3 regions of the Paenibacillus sp. TY11 genome follow, and region 3 is predicted to be linked to each of the others. Evidence: riboswitches for the same ligand, from Rfam matches in the RefSeq annotation. Region 3 holds a riboswitch; each other region holds the start of a gene.
The links. A riboswitch is a leader RNA that binds a small molecule or an ion and turns the genes downstream of it on or off. The one in region 3 is predicted to bind cobalamin.
Positions count from the first base shown of each region.

Region 1: linked by a shared signal. The riboswitch ahead of cobJ (precorrin-3B C(17)-methyltransferase) and the one ahead of AC6EJC_RS10640 (ABC transporter substrate-binding protein) in region 3 are both predicted to bind cobalamin.
Region 2: linked by a shared signal. The riboswitch ahead of metE (5-methyltetrahydropteroyltriglutamate--homocysteine S-methyltransferase) and the one ahead of AC6EJC_RS10640 (ABC transporter substrate-binding protein) in region 3 are both predicted to bind cobalamin.

Region 1 is NZ_JCBAIQ010000001.1:3-4,615, forward strand. Features, by position in the region: partial or broken gene cobJ (precorrin-3B C(17)-methyltransferase) at 1-941, opposite strand, end outside; cobalamin riboswitch at 1,252-1,436, opposite strand; gene AC6EJC_RS00010 (LOG family protein) at 1,494-2,048, opposite strand; gene AC6EJC_RS00015 (uroporphyrinogen-III synthase) at 2,246-3,103, opposite strand; gene AC6EJC_RS00020 (GerAB/ArcD/ProY family transporter) at 3,205-4,353, opposite strand; gene AC6EJC_RS00025 (hypothetical protein) at 4,395-4,613, opposite strand, start outside; gene AC6EJC_RS00030 (Ger(x)C family spore germination protein) at 4,612-4,613, opposite strand, start outside.
Region 2 is NZ_JCBAIQ010000001.1:28,693-33,305, forward strand. Features, by position in the region: gene AC6EJC_RS00145 (anaerobic ribonucleoside triphosphate reductase) at 1-1,661, shown strand, start outside; gene nrdG (anaerobic ribonucleoside-triphosphate reductase activating protein) at 1,658-2,155, shown strand; cobalamin riboswitch at 2,329-2,524, shown strand; gene metE (5-methyltetrahydropteroyltriglutamate--homocysteine S-methyltransferase) at 2,686-4,613, shown strand, end outside.
Region 3 is NZ_JCBAIQ010000008.1:45,574-50,186, reverse strand. Features, by position in the region: gene AC6EJC_RS10650 (ABC transporter ATP-binding protein) at 1-559, opposite strand, end outside; gene AC6EJC_RS10645 (FecCD family ABC transporter permease) at 556-1,602, opposite strand; gene AC6EJC_RS10640 (ABC transporter substrate-binding protein) at 1,599-2,606, opposite strand; cobalamin riboswitch at 2,814-3,001, opposite strand; gene AC6EJC_RS10635 (histidine phosphatase family protein) at 3,130-3,888, opposite strand; gene cbiB (adenosylcobinamide-phosphate synthase CbiB) at 3,927-4,613, opposite strand, start outside.

The DNA.
Region 1 (4,613 bases), on a different contig from region 3:
CTACACGACGCTTTCCCGATCTCAACTGCAGCGCCGCTCGCGGAAGGCCCGCCGGGCATTGCCAGAGCTGCGCCTGCCTGCGGTGTATCCAGCGCGCGATCCTCTTGCGCGCTCAGCGACCACGGCTCCGCTTCCGTGCGGAGACGCTGATGCGGCTTGAGCGCCTGCTCGGTCGCATTCAGCGTGTATTTGCGCTGATATCCGCGCGGCGTCACGATTAAGCCGTCATACACCGTCGTCGAGGAATTACCGATGATTACGGTCGTCAGCATCCCGATGTCGTGGTTCAGCATATCTTCCAGCGTCGTTACGATAACTTGCTGACGTTCACGATAAGCACTCTTCACCAGCCCGACTGGAGTTTGTGGATCGCGGTAACGCAGCAAAATGGATTGAGTTTCAACAATCTGGCGTGTACGCCGACCACTGCGCGGGTTGTATAATGCAATCACAAAATCAGCCGAAGCCGCAGCTTCTACACGCTTCACAATCGTTTCCCACGGGGTCAGATGATCACTCAGACTGATCGTGCAAGCATCATGCATAACCGGCGCCCCCAACAACGAAGCACAGGACTGGATAGCCGAGATCCCCGGCACGACTTCGACCTCAACCCCGTCCTCGCGACGCCACCCTTTTTGCATCAGCACTTCATACACCAGCCCTGCCATGCCATAGACACCCGCATCCCCACTGGAAATGACGGCTACCTTCTTGCCCATCTCTGCTTGACGAACCGCCTCCTGCGCACGGCTCACTTCCTCTGTCATCCCTGTGCGTACAATCTCCTGTCCGTTCAACAACGGACGGATCAAATCAACGTAGGTATTGTAGCCGATAATGACCTCACTTTCGGCCAGCGCATCCAGCGCCCGTTTTGTGATATGTTCCATATCTCCTGGTCCAAATCCAATCACCAGCAATTTTCCTAATGGGCTCATCGTGCTCCTCCTATTCATCCTTTTCAGGGCAGCTATTCCTATCTATCTCAATGATTTGTGGACATCCTGTAACTCAAAAAACCCCATCCTGCCCGGATGGGGTTCCTATGTACGCATCTCTCATCAGACGAACAAACAGCGTAAGAAGACAGTTCGTCTCCCTCCAAACTGCCGCTGCTTTCCATCTGTTTTGTTTACGCTTCAAACGCTGCTGCACGTTCATATCCACGCAAACCTGTAACCAACATGGAAAAAGCAACGTGTGCCTGATTTCCTGATTTCGTACACCCATCCTCTCCGCGAAGGTTAACGGTGCATACAGATCAAGGTAGGTCTCCTGGCTTGGCATCAACAGATTCTTTCGTCTTCCCCGTTTTCACGAGTGACCATTTAAAAGAATCCTCTTCCTTACAGTGGCGGGACCGCTCGGGACTTGCACCCGATTCCCTGTTACCCTTTGCTCAACCGCAAAGGCACCTTGTCTGTCCGCTATTTGATTATGGGTCTTATCATAACCTTGCCTCAATCAGTTGTGCAAGCACGAAAAACGCTTTATTTCAAGTTCTCTGCTTTATTTTTTAACATATGTAGCAATTCATCCGGGTCCGCAGAGATACTCAGTAGCGCTGGATGCTCAGACCCCGCAAACCCCTCTTGCACGCTATGACGTACCATTTCTACTAACGGGTCAAAATATCCATTCACATTCAGTAGCCCAATGGGCTTGCGATGAATGCCGATTTGTGCCCAGCACAATACCTCGAACAGCTCCTCAAAGGTTCCCAATCCACCCGGAAGGGCAATAAACGCATCAGCCATCTCGCTCATTGCCGCTTTACGTTCATGCATGCTCGCTACCTCAATAAATTCGGTAACTCCCCGATGAATGATCTCTGCATCAAATAACAAGGTGGGCATAATGCCGGTGACCTGACCGTCACCCGCCAGCATTCCATCCGCAACCTCACCCATCAGCCCCCTGCTAGAGCCACCATAGATCAGACGGAAATGATGTCGAGCCATGGCTTCCCCCAGCTTACCTGCCGCCTCAAGATATACCGATGAATGTCCAGGTCTGGACCCGGCAAATACACAAATCGAATTCATAACGTCTCAGCTCCTGTCCTAGTATCATGCATCGAAACTTATTCATTATATTAGATAAATATTTTCGCTATAACAAAAAACTTTGTCGATGCATGTCCAACAAAAAAAGATAAAGACCTCGTAGGCCCTTATCTTTATTTTACTCTGTATCAGAAAATATAAGTTCTTTTTAGCACACTGCATTTATAATTTCTATCTCATTTCAATGACCGCTTCACTATCTCCAGACCAAAGCCATGCACCGAATCGCTATGTTCAAAATATCTTCCCAGTTCCACCATCATCGCGCCCATGCGCTCTTCTACCGGAAACACGATCCGTTCAATCCCTTCCTCCAATATGGACTGCGCAGTCACCTTGCCTACCGATACAGCAATCACATCCTCACGAAAAGCTTCCAGTAAATCCTCGATTCGATTTTGCTCTCTGGCATATTGAGCCAAAAAGCGGATTTGCGGACCGCTCGTGAACGTAACGGCATCCACCTTACGATTTACGATATCTTGCAGCAACGCTTGCAAATTCTCTTCCTCGGGCGGTATATGCTTATAAGGAAGCACCTGCCGGGTAATTGCGCCTTGCTCGTCCAGCCACTTCACCAGCCGTGGGGCCGGATCACCGTGTAGCTGCAATAGCACTTCCTTGCCCTTCAGATCATATGGGGCAAAGGCCCGCGTCAACCCGGTCAAACTTCCGTCCTCATCCCGTACAGCTGGTGTGAAGCCACGCTTTTTGAGTCCATTGACCGTCTTGTAGCCCCGCGCTGCAATGTTCGAGGATTGGAGCAGCTCTATAATCTGCTCTGCCACCCCCATATCCTCAGCCATATCGAACAGTGCGTCCAGGCCCATGCCTGTCGTAAAAATGTTCCAGTCTGGCGGCTGCTTCACCCACGATACAACGGCGTTGCGCAGCTCGATATCATCCAGAAAAACCGTCCCCTGGGCCGGACGCTGCACTGGCTCGCCCCCCATTTTTGCAACCAACAGTGCCATTTCGTCTGCTTTACGGGGACCAGCAAGGGCGATCCTCTTGCCTGCCATGCGCTGTGCCATCCTGTTCCCTCCCTTGTAGAAGTCGTAATCCTTTCTATCAAGTATACAATTAGAGGGCTAAAAGACAAATAAAAATTACTTTTTTGATGGATATAGTAATCTTATAAATCTGCCTGTCTTTCTCCGCCCCCCAACTGGTCTTTCTGTCTGTTATCCTGCTTTTCGCCGGATGGCTTATCACCGCCGCCTTCTTCTTTACGTTTGGGTCGGAGTAGCAGCCATAACACAAATGGCATGAAGACAAAGAACATGACCATAACCACGGTCCACTCCCGGATGAATTCATATATTTGTACAATGTTAGAGAACAGCATAAAGGAACAGACGTAACCCAACAAACCAACTGGCCAAACAATCAAATTCCCCCAGGCTGGAGCAAACATACGCTTAACAGTCAAACTGATGACGTACAGATCAAACCCCATTTTCGTAAGCAGAGTCGGCACGGTAAGAGCGCCCACAAATAAATCGAACCGATCCAGAAAATCGGTCACTTGCAACTGACGCGCCAGTTCATACGAAGGATAAAACAGTCGTGACAAAATGGGGACACCGATAACCAGCTCTGCCAGTAACACAATCAGAACCAAAAAAACGGTTCCAGTCAGATGCCCAAGCCACGCGCTCCGTGGACTATAATTTTTTCCCAAAATCACAAAGGGCAACATCATAATGTCTGCCATATAACCAAGCATGCGCCAGCTCCCTTTGACCACTCCACCTACATCTGGATGCAAGAACGGTCTCAGTACCGCAAAATCCATATTACGCCCGAAAATAAGCGGCATGGTCAAGAGCGTCAGGATCATCAGCGGAACAAAAACTTCCGTCATATTCACGATAGTGCTAATTCCACCTTTAGCCATAAACACTAAAGTTAACAATATAATCAGAGAAATCACGACAATTGGGGTCAACGGCAACAGCGTAACCTGTACCAAATCCGTAATAATTCTCAAATCCCTTGCAAATATAATCAGGAAAATTATAAGGTACACCGAGAGCAGCATGCGTCCCAGTACGGGATAAGAGCTTACTATGGCCTGAAGCATATCCTGATCTGGAAAACGTCTCCTAATTCTAAGCGCCACATAGATCGGCAGGCACAGCACAATGGCGGCAACCATACAAGTCCAATAAGCATGCTGGTTTGCGTAATCTGCTGCCTGGGCGGGAGCATGTACAAGGGTAATACTGGCCTGCAGCAATACACCAAGCAACACGATTTGTCTGGTTGTGAACTGTTTCATAAAGGTACATCTCCTTTTGGCCCACAGGCATCCATTACACGTTACAACGTAGGGGGGAGCCACATGTCAATAAAACGGGTCAGCCATGTAGCCACATAAACGGAACTTCTTGTCGATGTTCCGTAGATCCAGATACCAATACTAATTACGTACAATACACGTGAGATCCATCGGTTGACGGCAGGTGCAGCGTTGAGACTTTTGCGGTCAATCAGATACATGAAGAGAATAGCCAGCACCAATGGCAGCAGAAATACCTT
Region 2 (4,613 bases), on a different contig from region 3:
GCTTCAATACAGGCAACGGCTCTGTGCGCACACCGCAAACGATTATGTCCGCTATGGCACTGGTCGCCATCATATTCCAGTCTCAGCAAAACAGCCAATTCGGAGGTGTGTCCGCCAATAAAATAGATTGGGACCTTGCCCCATACGTTGCCCGGTCCTTCCGTAAGCATCTGCGCAAGGGACTCCGACTGTTTGGGGAAGAGATAGAATCCAGTCTGTCTGACGACGAACTACATATAGCCAATACCCATTTGCAAGAAGTCTGCCCTCGTTCATACGCATTCGCACGCGAAGAAACGGAAACAGAAACCCGGCAGGCCGCTGAATCGCTCATTCATAACCTGAACACCATGAGCAGTCGGGCGGGTGGGCAGATTCCGTTTACTTCACTGAATTACGGTATGTGCACGTCTGCTGAGGGACGGCTTGTTACTCAATCGCTGCTGGAGGCCACCATTCGCGGCTTGGGCAGCGGGGAAACTCCTATTTTTCCACAGCATATTTTCCAATGCAAAAAAGGAATCAACCAGGCAGAGGGCGACGTCAATTACGATTTGTTCTTACGGGCGGTAGAATGCTCCAGCAGACGAATGTATCCCAATTTTGTGAATGTGGATGCCACCTTCAACCTGCCTTATTACCGCGCTGATGACCCGGATACCATCATTGCGACGATGGGTTGCCGTACCCGCACCATTGCTGACCGTTTCGGCAGAAACCGTCAGAGCGGCAAGGGCAATCTCTCCTTCAATACCATTAATCTGGTGCGGCTTGGCATTGAGTATGGTATTTGTACAGGCAAACGCCAGACACCTGACCGTGATCGCTTTGATGCCAGACTGGAAGAGGTTATGCGAATTGCAGTGGATGGTCTAATCCATCGCTATCATATCCAGACCAGCCAGCCGGCCAAAGCCTCGGACTTTATGATGCGCGAAGGAGTATGGGAAGGTGGAGAAGAACTGGAGCCAGATGATAAGGTGGGAAGCGTACTAAAGCACGGTACGCTTTCGATCGGGTTTATCGGGCTGGCTGAATGCATGAAAGCACTATACGGAAAACACCACGGGGAGGATGATTTTGTATACCGTGAAGCACAGCGAATCATCACTTCCATGCGCGTGTATTGCGATCGAATGAGTGAGTACCACAATCTAAACATTACATTGTTCGCTACGCCTGCCGAAGGTCTGTCGGGTAAGTTCACATTACTGGATCAACGCGATTTCGGGATTATTCCTGAGGTAAATGATCGAGAATATTACACGAATTCTTTTCATATTCCCGTGTATTACACGCTCCCGGCTGCTCGTAAAATCAGCTTGGAAGCTCCGTTCCATAATCTATGTAACGCTGGTGCGATTTCATACATCGAGCTGGACGGTAACGCGCGGAATAACCCTGAAGCGTTTCTTAAAATTGTTCAGTACGCGCTCCAACAGAACATTGGCTACTTCTCCATCAACCATCCGGTAGATCGTTGTACGGAATGTGGTTATGAAGGGATAATCGGGACAAGCTGTCCCCAATGTGGCATAGATGAGGAGCACACACACTTTCAGCGCTTGCGTCGGGTAACTGGATATCTGACAGGAGACTATACCGTTCGCTTTAATGCCGCAAAGCAGGCCGAAGTTCGCGACCGGGTGAAGCATAAGTGAATTTGTGCGGCTATATTCCAGAATCTCTGAACGAAGGATACGGCCTGCGCACCGTCGTGTTCATTAGCGGTTGCCGTCATGCCTGTCCCGGCTGCTTTAATCCAGCGTCGTGGAGCTTCCGTGCAGGTGAGCCATTCACAGCGCAACGACAACAAGAAGTCATTCGTGACATCATGGATAATCCGTTGTTGGACGGACTGACTCTCTGCGGGGGAGACCCGTTTTTCTCAGCAGCAGAATGCTCGCAATTTGTGCGTGACTTCCGCGCGGCCTGTCCCGACCGAACCGTGTGGGCCTACACTGGCTTTGTCTATGAAGATCTGCTTACGGATCAGGAGCGTCAGGAGCTAGCGCTTTTGTGCGACGTGATTGTGGACGGTCGTTTTGTAGAACAGCAAAAGGATCTGACTCTACCCTTCCGGGGCAGTCGCAACCAGCGTCTGGTAGATGTGAAAGCCAGCATTCAGGCAGGTTACACCGTTTCATTGGCTTAAGGCGATGTTCTACTCAGTAAGATGCTATATCTAAGACAAGTCCCCCCTACAGGGAAGACTTGTCTTTTTGTGTGTAATTAATCGATTCCGCTGAGTTTCTATTGCGCATCCCGTAAGTTTCACTTATGATGATGAACAAGTATACGAGTGCATAAATATTCGTCATACCTTAATTGCATAGCTTGGAGATAGGTGTCTGTTCTTTTCAGATCAGACTTAAAAGGGAAGCCGGTGCAAATCCGGCGCGGTCCCGCCACTGTAAACGGGGAATTTTCAGCTGTTCATACATCCACTGGTCCACAGACCGGGAAGGGATGCTGAAAGTCATGATCCGTAAGTCAGGAGACCTGCCTATTTCAACAACATCGCAAGTACCTACGGAAGATAGGGAGGTGTTAAGAGCAGTCGCCGTATTTTTTGATTTTTTAATCACGGAGGCATTCTTTCCCCTACTTATTTTTAACCTTGGGGACAGAATGCCTTTTTTGGTACGTAAAAATAAACTGGCTACCCGCTAGGAGGAAAAGTAGATGTCCATTATCGAATGGCCTGAATTATCCGGCTTGATTAGCAGTAATCTGGGATATCCGCGTATCGGCGGAAACCGGGAATGGAAGAAAGCACTGGAACGCTTCTGGAGCGGCAGCATTAGCGAAGGCGAACTGCAGATCGAGATGAAAAGATTACGGTTGGAGCATCTGAGCAAGCAGCGTGACAAGGGAATTGATCGCATTCCTGTCGGGGACTTCTCCTATTACGATCACATGCTTGATACATCCGTGATGTTCGGTCTGGTACCCGAACGGTTCAACTATCGTCCTGCAAGCCCGGTCCCTCTGTCCGTATATTTCGGGATCGCTCGTGGACAAAAGGGAGCTACCGCCAGTGAAATGACCAAATGGATGAATACCAATTATCACTACATTGTCCCCGAATTGGCAAATGCATTCCCGGTGCTCACTGAAAATAAACCTTTGCAGGCTTATCGTGAAGCAAAACAGGAGCTGGGCATTGAAGGTAAACCCGTCATTATCGGTCCTTACTCGTTCGTTGCCCTGTCCAAAGGCTATGATCGTAAGGATTTGGCCGCCATCGTACGAAGCTTCCTGCCACTGTACGCCCGCGTCCTGTCTGAGCTGGCTGCGGAAGGCGTTCAGTGGGTGCAGGTGGATGAGCCTGTCCTGACTACCTCATTCCCGGCAGAGGATTTGGACATTATTCAGGAGGCCTATGAAGCTTTGACCCAAGCTGCACCCACCTTAAATATAATGCTGCAAACCTACTTTGGCAGCCTGGATCATTATGAGCGTCTGTCCGCACTTCCGGTACAGGGGCTGGGTCTTGATTTTGTGTATGATGATGGCGAAAATCTTCAGCATATATTGCAACATGGCTTCCCTAAGGGGAAAACGCTGGGCGCTGGTATCATTGACGGGCGCAATATATGGCGCAGCGACCTGAACGCTGTGGCTGCACTGCTGGGTCAGTTGGCGGAACAGACAACTGCCGCACAGCTTATCGTACAGCCATCATGCAGTCTGCTGCATGTGCCGGTCAGTCTGGAAGCAGAGCACAAGCTGGACACGGAGCTGGTGCAAGCGCTGGCCTTTGCCGATGAAAAGCTCGAGGAAATCGCCGCCCTGACGGCAGCACTTGGCAAGCGCGATCCATCTGCACTCGCCAAGCTTGAGCAAAGTGCAGATGCGGTAGCCCGCTTCAACAGCTCAGCGGCACGGGTACAGACATCTGCCGATCTGGCCGACCTGCTGGCAAAAGAGCCTCTGTTACGCAGCGTTCCTTTCGCCGAGCGTCGTGTGATTCAGCAAAATAAGCTGAAGTTGCCTCCACTGCCTACGACGACCATTGGTAGCTTCCCGCAAACCGCCGAGATCCGCAAGGCCCGCCTGCACTATCGCAAAGGAGAATGGTCTGCCGAGCAATACCGGACGTTCATCCAACAGCAAATCAAGGAATGGATTGATATTCAAGAGGACATTGGCATTGACGTGCTTGTTCACGGGGAATTTGAGCGAACCGACATGGTTGAGTTTTTTGGCGAAAAGCTGAAAGGCTTTGCTTTTACGCAAAACGGATGGGTGCAGTCCTATGGCTCCCGCTGTGTTAAACCACCGATTATATACGGAGACGTATCGTTCGATCAGCCCATGACTGTGGAAGAAACGGCATTCGCCCAATCGTTAACCTCCAAGCCGGTTAAAGGAATGCTTACAGGCCCTGTGACCATTTTGAACTGGTCTTTCGAACGTAATGATATTCCACGCAGTCAAGTTGCTTTACAGTTGGCTCTGGCATTACGGGCAGAGGTAGAGGCACTGGAACAAGCGGGCATCGGCATGATTCAGGTCGATGAACCCGCAATTCGCGAAGGGCTTCCGTTGAAAAAAGAACAGCAGCAAGCCTATCTGGATTGGGCCGTTCAAGCCTTCCTTGTGACCAC
Region 3 (4,613 bases):
GATAGCGCAAATCCAAATAGGTCGTAGGCTCGTCCAGCAGCAATAACTGTGGCTCCTGCACCATCACCTTTGCCAAAGCTACACGCTGTCGCTGTCCCCCGCTCAAGCGGTCCAATGCTCTGTCCGCCAGTGAGGTAAGACCCAATCGCTCTAGCACGCGATCCGTGATCGCCTCCACATCAACACCCTTTTCCCTGCCTAACCAGTCCTGATGAGGAAAACGTCCCATTTCTACGACTTCCCTGACGGTGTATCCCACGGGAGGAAGCCCTTCCTGTTGGAGTACGGCTACAAGTCGGGAAAGCTCTTTTCTGCTGTAGCTACCGACTCTTTTGCCATAGATATGAACGTTGCCCGAAGTTGGCTGATCTACACCGGAAAGCAAATGCAGCAAGGTCGATTTTCCACTCCCGTTCGGACCAATGATTCCCCACCAAGCTCCTTCGTCTACGCTCCAGCTTATATTCTTCAGCGCATGGAACTCTCCATAGGCACGGGTCAGGCCCACTACCTCCAATGCCCGATTACGCACCTTCTGTGATTCACTTTGTTCGGTCACAGCAGTTCCCCCCTGCGCAGCTTCTTGTTCCGGTACAGGAGATATGCGAAGAACGGTGCTCCAACAAAGGCCGTCATCACGCCCAGAGGAATTTCCGTTGGGGCTAACAACGTGCGAGCCGCCGTATCTGCCCAAGCCATAAAAATAGCTCCACCGAGCGCAGATAACGGAACAATCATCCGGTAATCAGGACCTGTCACCAGACGGATGATATGCGGTACAACGAGTCCCACAAAGCCAATCACTCCACATACCGAGACAGCGGCAGCTGTCAGTAGCGTGGATATGATCAGAACGGATAGCTTCGTCGCATCTACATGAACTCCCATGTGAGCCGCCTGACGTTCACCCAAAGCCAGAATATTCAGCACCCGTGCCCGGTTCCATAAAAACACCAGCCCTATGACCACGTAAGGTAAAAGGATTCCTGTATATGACCAACCACGCAGACTAAGACTTCCCATCGTCCAATACAATATTTCATTGACCGTCTCCTTCGACATGGCTGTCAGAAAAGAAACAACCGCTCCCAGAAAAGATTGCATCACCACACCCGACAAAATGAGACTTTGTGTCGGAATTTTCCCACCTTCCCGTGCCAGTGTCAGCACCATCCACAGCGTCAGCATTCCGGTCGTAAACGCCACTAGCGGCAGCGTCCATATGCCAACAAATGAAAATTGAAGGCCCCAATAAATCAGCACCGCCGCTCCTACCGAAGCACCTGAGGATACCCCCAGTGTATATGGATCAGCCAAAGGATTGCGCAGCACACCCTGAAATCCGGCTCCCGCCAGCGCCAGCGCTGCGCCTACCAACATTCCCAGTAACACTCGTGGCAATCTGACCTTCAAAATAATCTGCTCTGAGGATGTATTCCAATCCGGTGTAAACGTATCGCCTAACCACGGAAGGTGGTTAACCAGAATGCCCGTGATCTGGCTGACCGGAAGCTTGGCCGAGCCGATGCCAAGACAGAGTAGCAGCGTCAGCAACAGCAGGACAAGACCTGTCCCTCCAAAGCCGATCAGTTTACGATTCATTTGAAAATTTCAGGATAAACGCCCTTGGCCACTTCCTTGAGACCTTCCGTTACGCGTGGACCCGGACGACTGATCAAATTATCATCCACGGCAAACACCCGGTTGTGGCGAACAGCCGATATTTGATCCCATCCACTGCGAGCTTTAATGATTTCGCCGAGTGTTTGACCAGTTTTGTCGTCCTTGACACTTTTGCTGTACAAAATCACGTCAGGGTTCGCAGCAATAATATTTTCCTCACTAATTTGGTACCACCCCTTCTGCGTGGCACCTACATTTTCGCCGCCCGCCAACGTAATCAGCTCGTCCATAAACTCGCCTTTACCAACCGTCCAGCCTGGTGAAAACTCGACGTATACCCGCAGCTTCTGCCCTTTACCGATATTTTTAATTCCTTCTTTCACTTCCGCTACATCTGCTCTCATCTTGTCAGTCACCGCTCTCGCTTCTTTCTGATGATCGGTGATTTTCCCATACAATTCGATGTTAGCTATGACATCTTCGATCGTTTTCGGTTCCGTTTTAAAAATCATAATTCCCATATCACGCAGCTTGGTCGTAGCCTGTTCACTAAGTGAGATCCCTGCAAAAACGACTTCCGGGTTTGCAGCAATGATCGCCTCTTCGTTCGGTTTCATAATACCGCCCACTTTTGGCTTTTTCGTAGCTGCTTCCGGATAATCAGAGTAGTCGGAGACGCCGACAATTTCCTTATCCAGCCCGATAGCGAACAGCGCCTCGGTTTCTGCCGGGGAGACGGAAACGATTTTATCCGGTGCTTTTTTGAATGTAAATTCCTGTCCTGTGGCATCCTTAACCGTTAGCGGGTAAACCGTTTTGCCTGGAGGCTCTTGTGCGGTTACTGTCTGTCCCGGTTGCTGGGAAGAAGCCTGCCCCTCTTTATTTTCAGCATTCTTTCCATTAGCGCCACATGCACTCAGCACAACTGCCAAAATCAGAGCCAATAGACCTGTTGTCCAAACCTTTATTTTTTTTCCTGCCATGATTAGCACCCCTTCATAAAAAAATCGTTAAGAGCGTCACTTGAACATCATCCGATATCTTCTAACCCAGCCTTCTTTTCCTATCAAAAAACCCCCGCATCCTCATATCAGGACACAGGGGTCACGTTAGCGCAGATCGTGCGCAGGCGGCAGCTTCTTCCCGCATGGACAGTCACTGCGAACACGTCATCCTTTCCTCGAAGGATTATGGTGACAGGCGGACGGGCAGGTATCCTGACTTATGGTAAGATGCAGGTCCTAAAACTCTTTCATATGCTTGGTGGCACATAAAGCAGGACTAACGGGCATGTTTCCATTTACAGTGGCGGGACCGCGCCGGACTCACACCGACTTCCCTTTTAACAGCGCAGTGAAGGGAACCAACGGTTTCATCACACTGCGCCGACCTCGTCTGCTGGATATTTGATGTAGTGGTAGTCAAGCCGTTCTTTTACTTGATGATTATAGGTTAAAATGAGGCGGCTTACAACCCAAACAGCCTCTTTATCCGCTGGTGTCTAACCTAATGAGGAAGCATTTTCGCAATGTAATTGTGCGGTCCTGCCAACCTCAACTGAATCCTAAATGCTTCTCCCGGCTTCGGATTCAGGCTCCAAAAATCATGGCCCGGTATCAGCATGCAAGCCAATTGACGAATTACGCCACCATGCGTAACGACCAAAACAGAGGGCGGCGCAGCAGTCAAATCCATGGGTTGAACTTCCATAGCAATTCGCCACTCATACAGAGAGTCAAGAAATTCGCGCAGACGATTCACAAAATCTGCCCAAGGCTCTCCTCCAGGAGGGGTGATCCGTTGCGGCTCATCAATCCAAGCGCGATACAACTCCACATCCTTAAGCATGTCATACGTTTTTCCATCCCACTCGCCAAAATGAAGCTCTCGCAGACGTGGTTCCATAATAGGAGGCATAGCAGATAGGGAACGTCCAGACGTCAACTCTGATTTTGGCAAAATGATCTGCAAGGTCTGGCGACATCGCATCAAGTCGCTGCAATAGATTCGAGCAAAGGACTGCCCCTGCAATTTTTCCTGCAAAGGCTTTAATTCCTGCTCTGCTCCTGATAGCAAACCCAAGTCGGAGTGTCCCAGATATCGACGTTCTCTGTTCCATAAGGTTGTGCCATGACGTACTAACACAAGCTCCATGTCCCACTGCAGATCTTCTTTAGCATCATACGGCACCTTATCCTCCTGTGAGTTCGGACTTTGTGCGTATTCTACTGTCCTTTTTGCTGCTATATCTTGTTTCAAGATCATGTCACTTCCTGCTCGATCATTATTCAGTGTGTCACTCCTCACCGCACCCATCCCAAGGCAAAACAACCTGCGGCTCCTAACAAACACAATCCTACAAACATACTGGACACGGCGAACATCAGCTGGATCGTATGCCGTATATCTTTCGACTCTAGCGGTCGTATCCAATCGCCCATGTATGCACGAAAGGAGCGCACGCCATGATACACATTATAGCCTCCAAGACGAATCCCCAGTGCACCAGCAACAGCCGATTCCGGGAAGCCACTGTTCGGGCTTGGGTGCAGACGAGCGTCTCGCTTGACTGTGCGCCAGCTTCTTGCAGCATCTCGCTTGTACATCCACGCCGCTACCACAAGCATTGCCGCTGTCAGGCGTGCCGGTATGTAGTTAGCGACATCATCCAGACGTGCTGAAGCCCAGCCTAAATGCAGATACTTTTCATTTTTATAGCCAACCATGGAATCGAGCGTATTCACAGCACGATAAGCCAGCGCCAAGGGTGCTCCCCCGATCAAGGCATAAAAAAGCGGGGAAATAATCGCGTCCACGATATTTTCAGCGACCGTTTCGACGGTACCGCGTACAATCTCAGGCTCATCAAGCTGTTGCGTATCCCGCCCAACTATCATGCCCAGCTCCCGCCGTGCCGCAGCCAGGTCATCCGCCTGCAACGCTCGGTATACTGCCATTCCTGCGTCCTTTAGTCCTTTGGAAGCAATCGT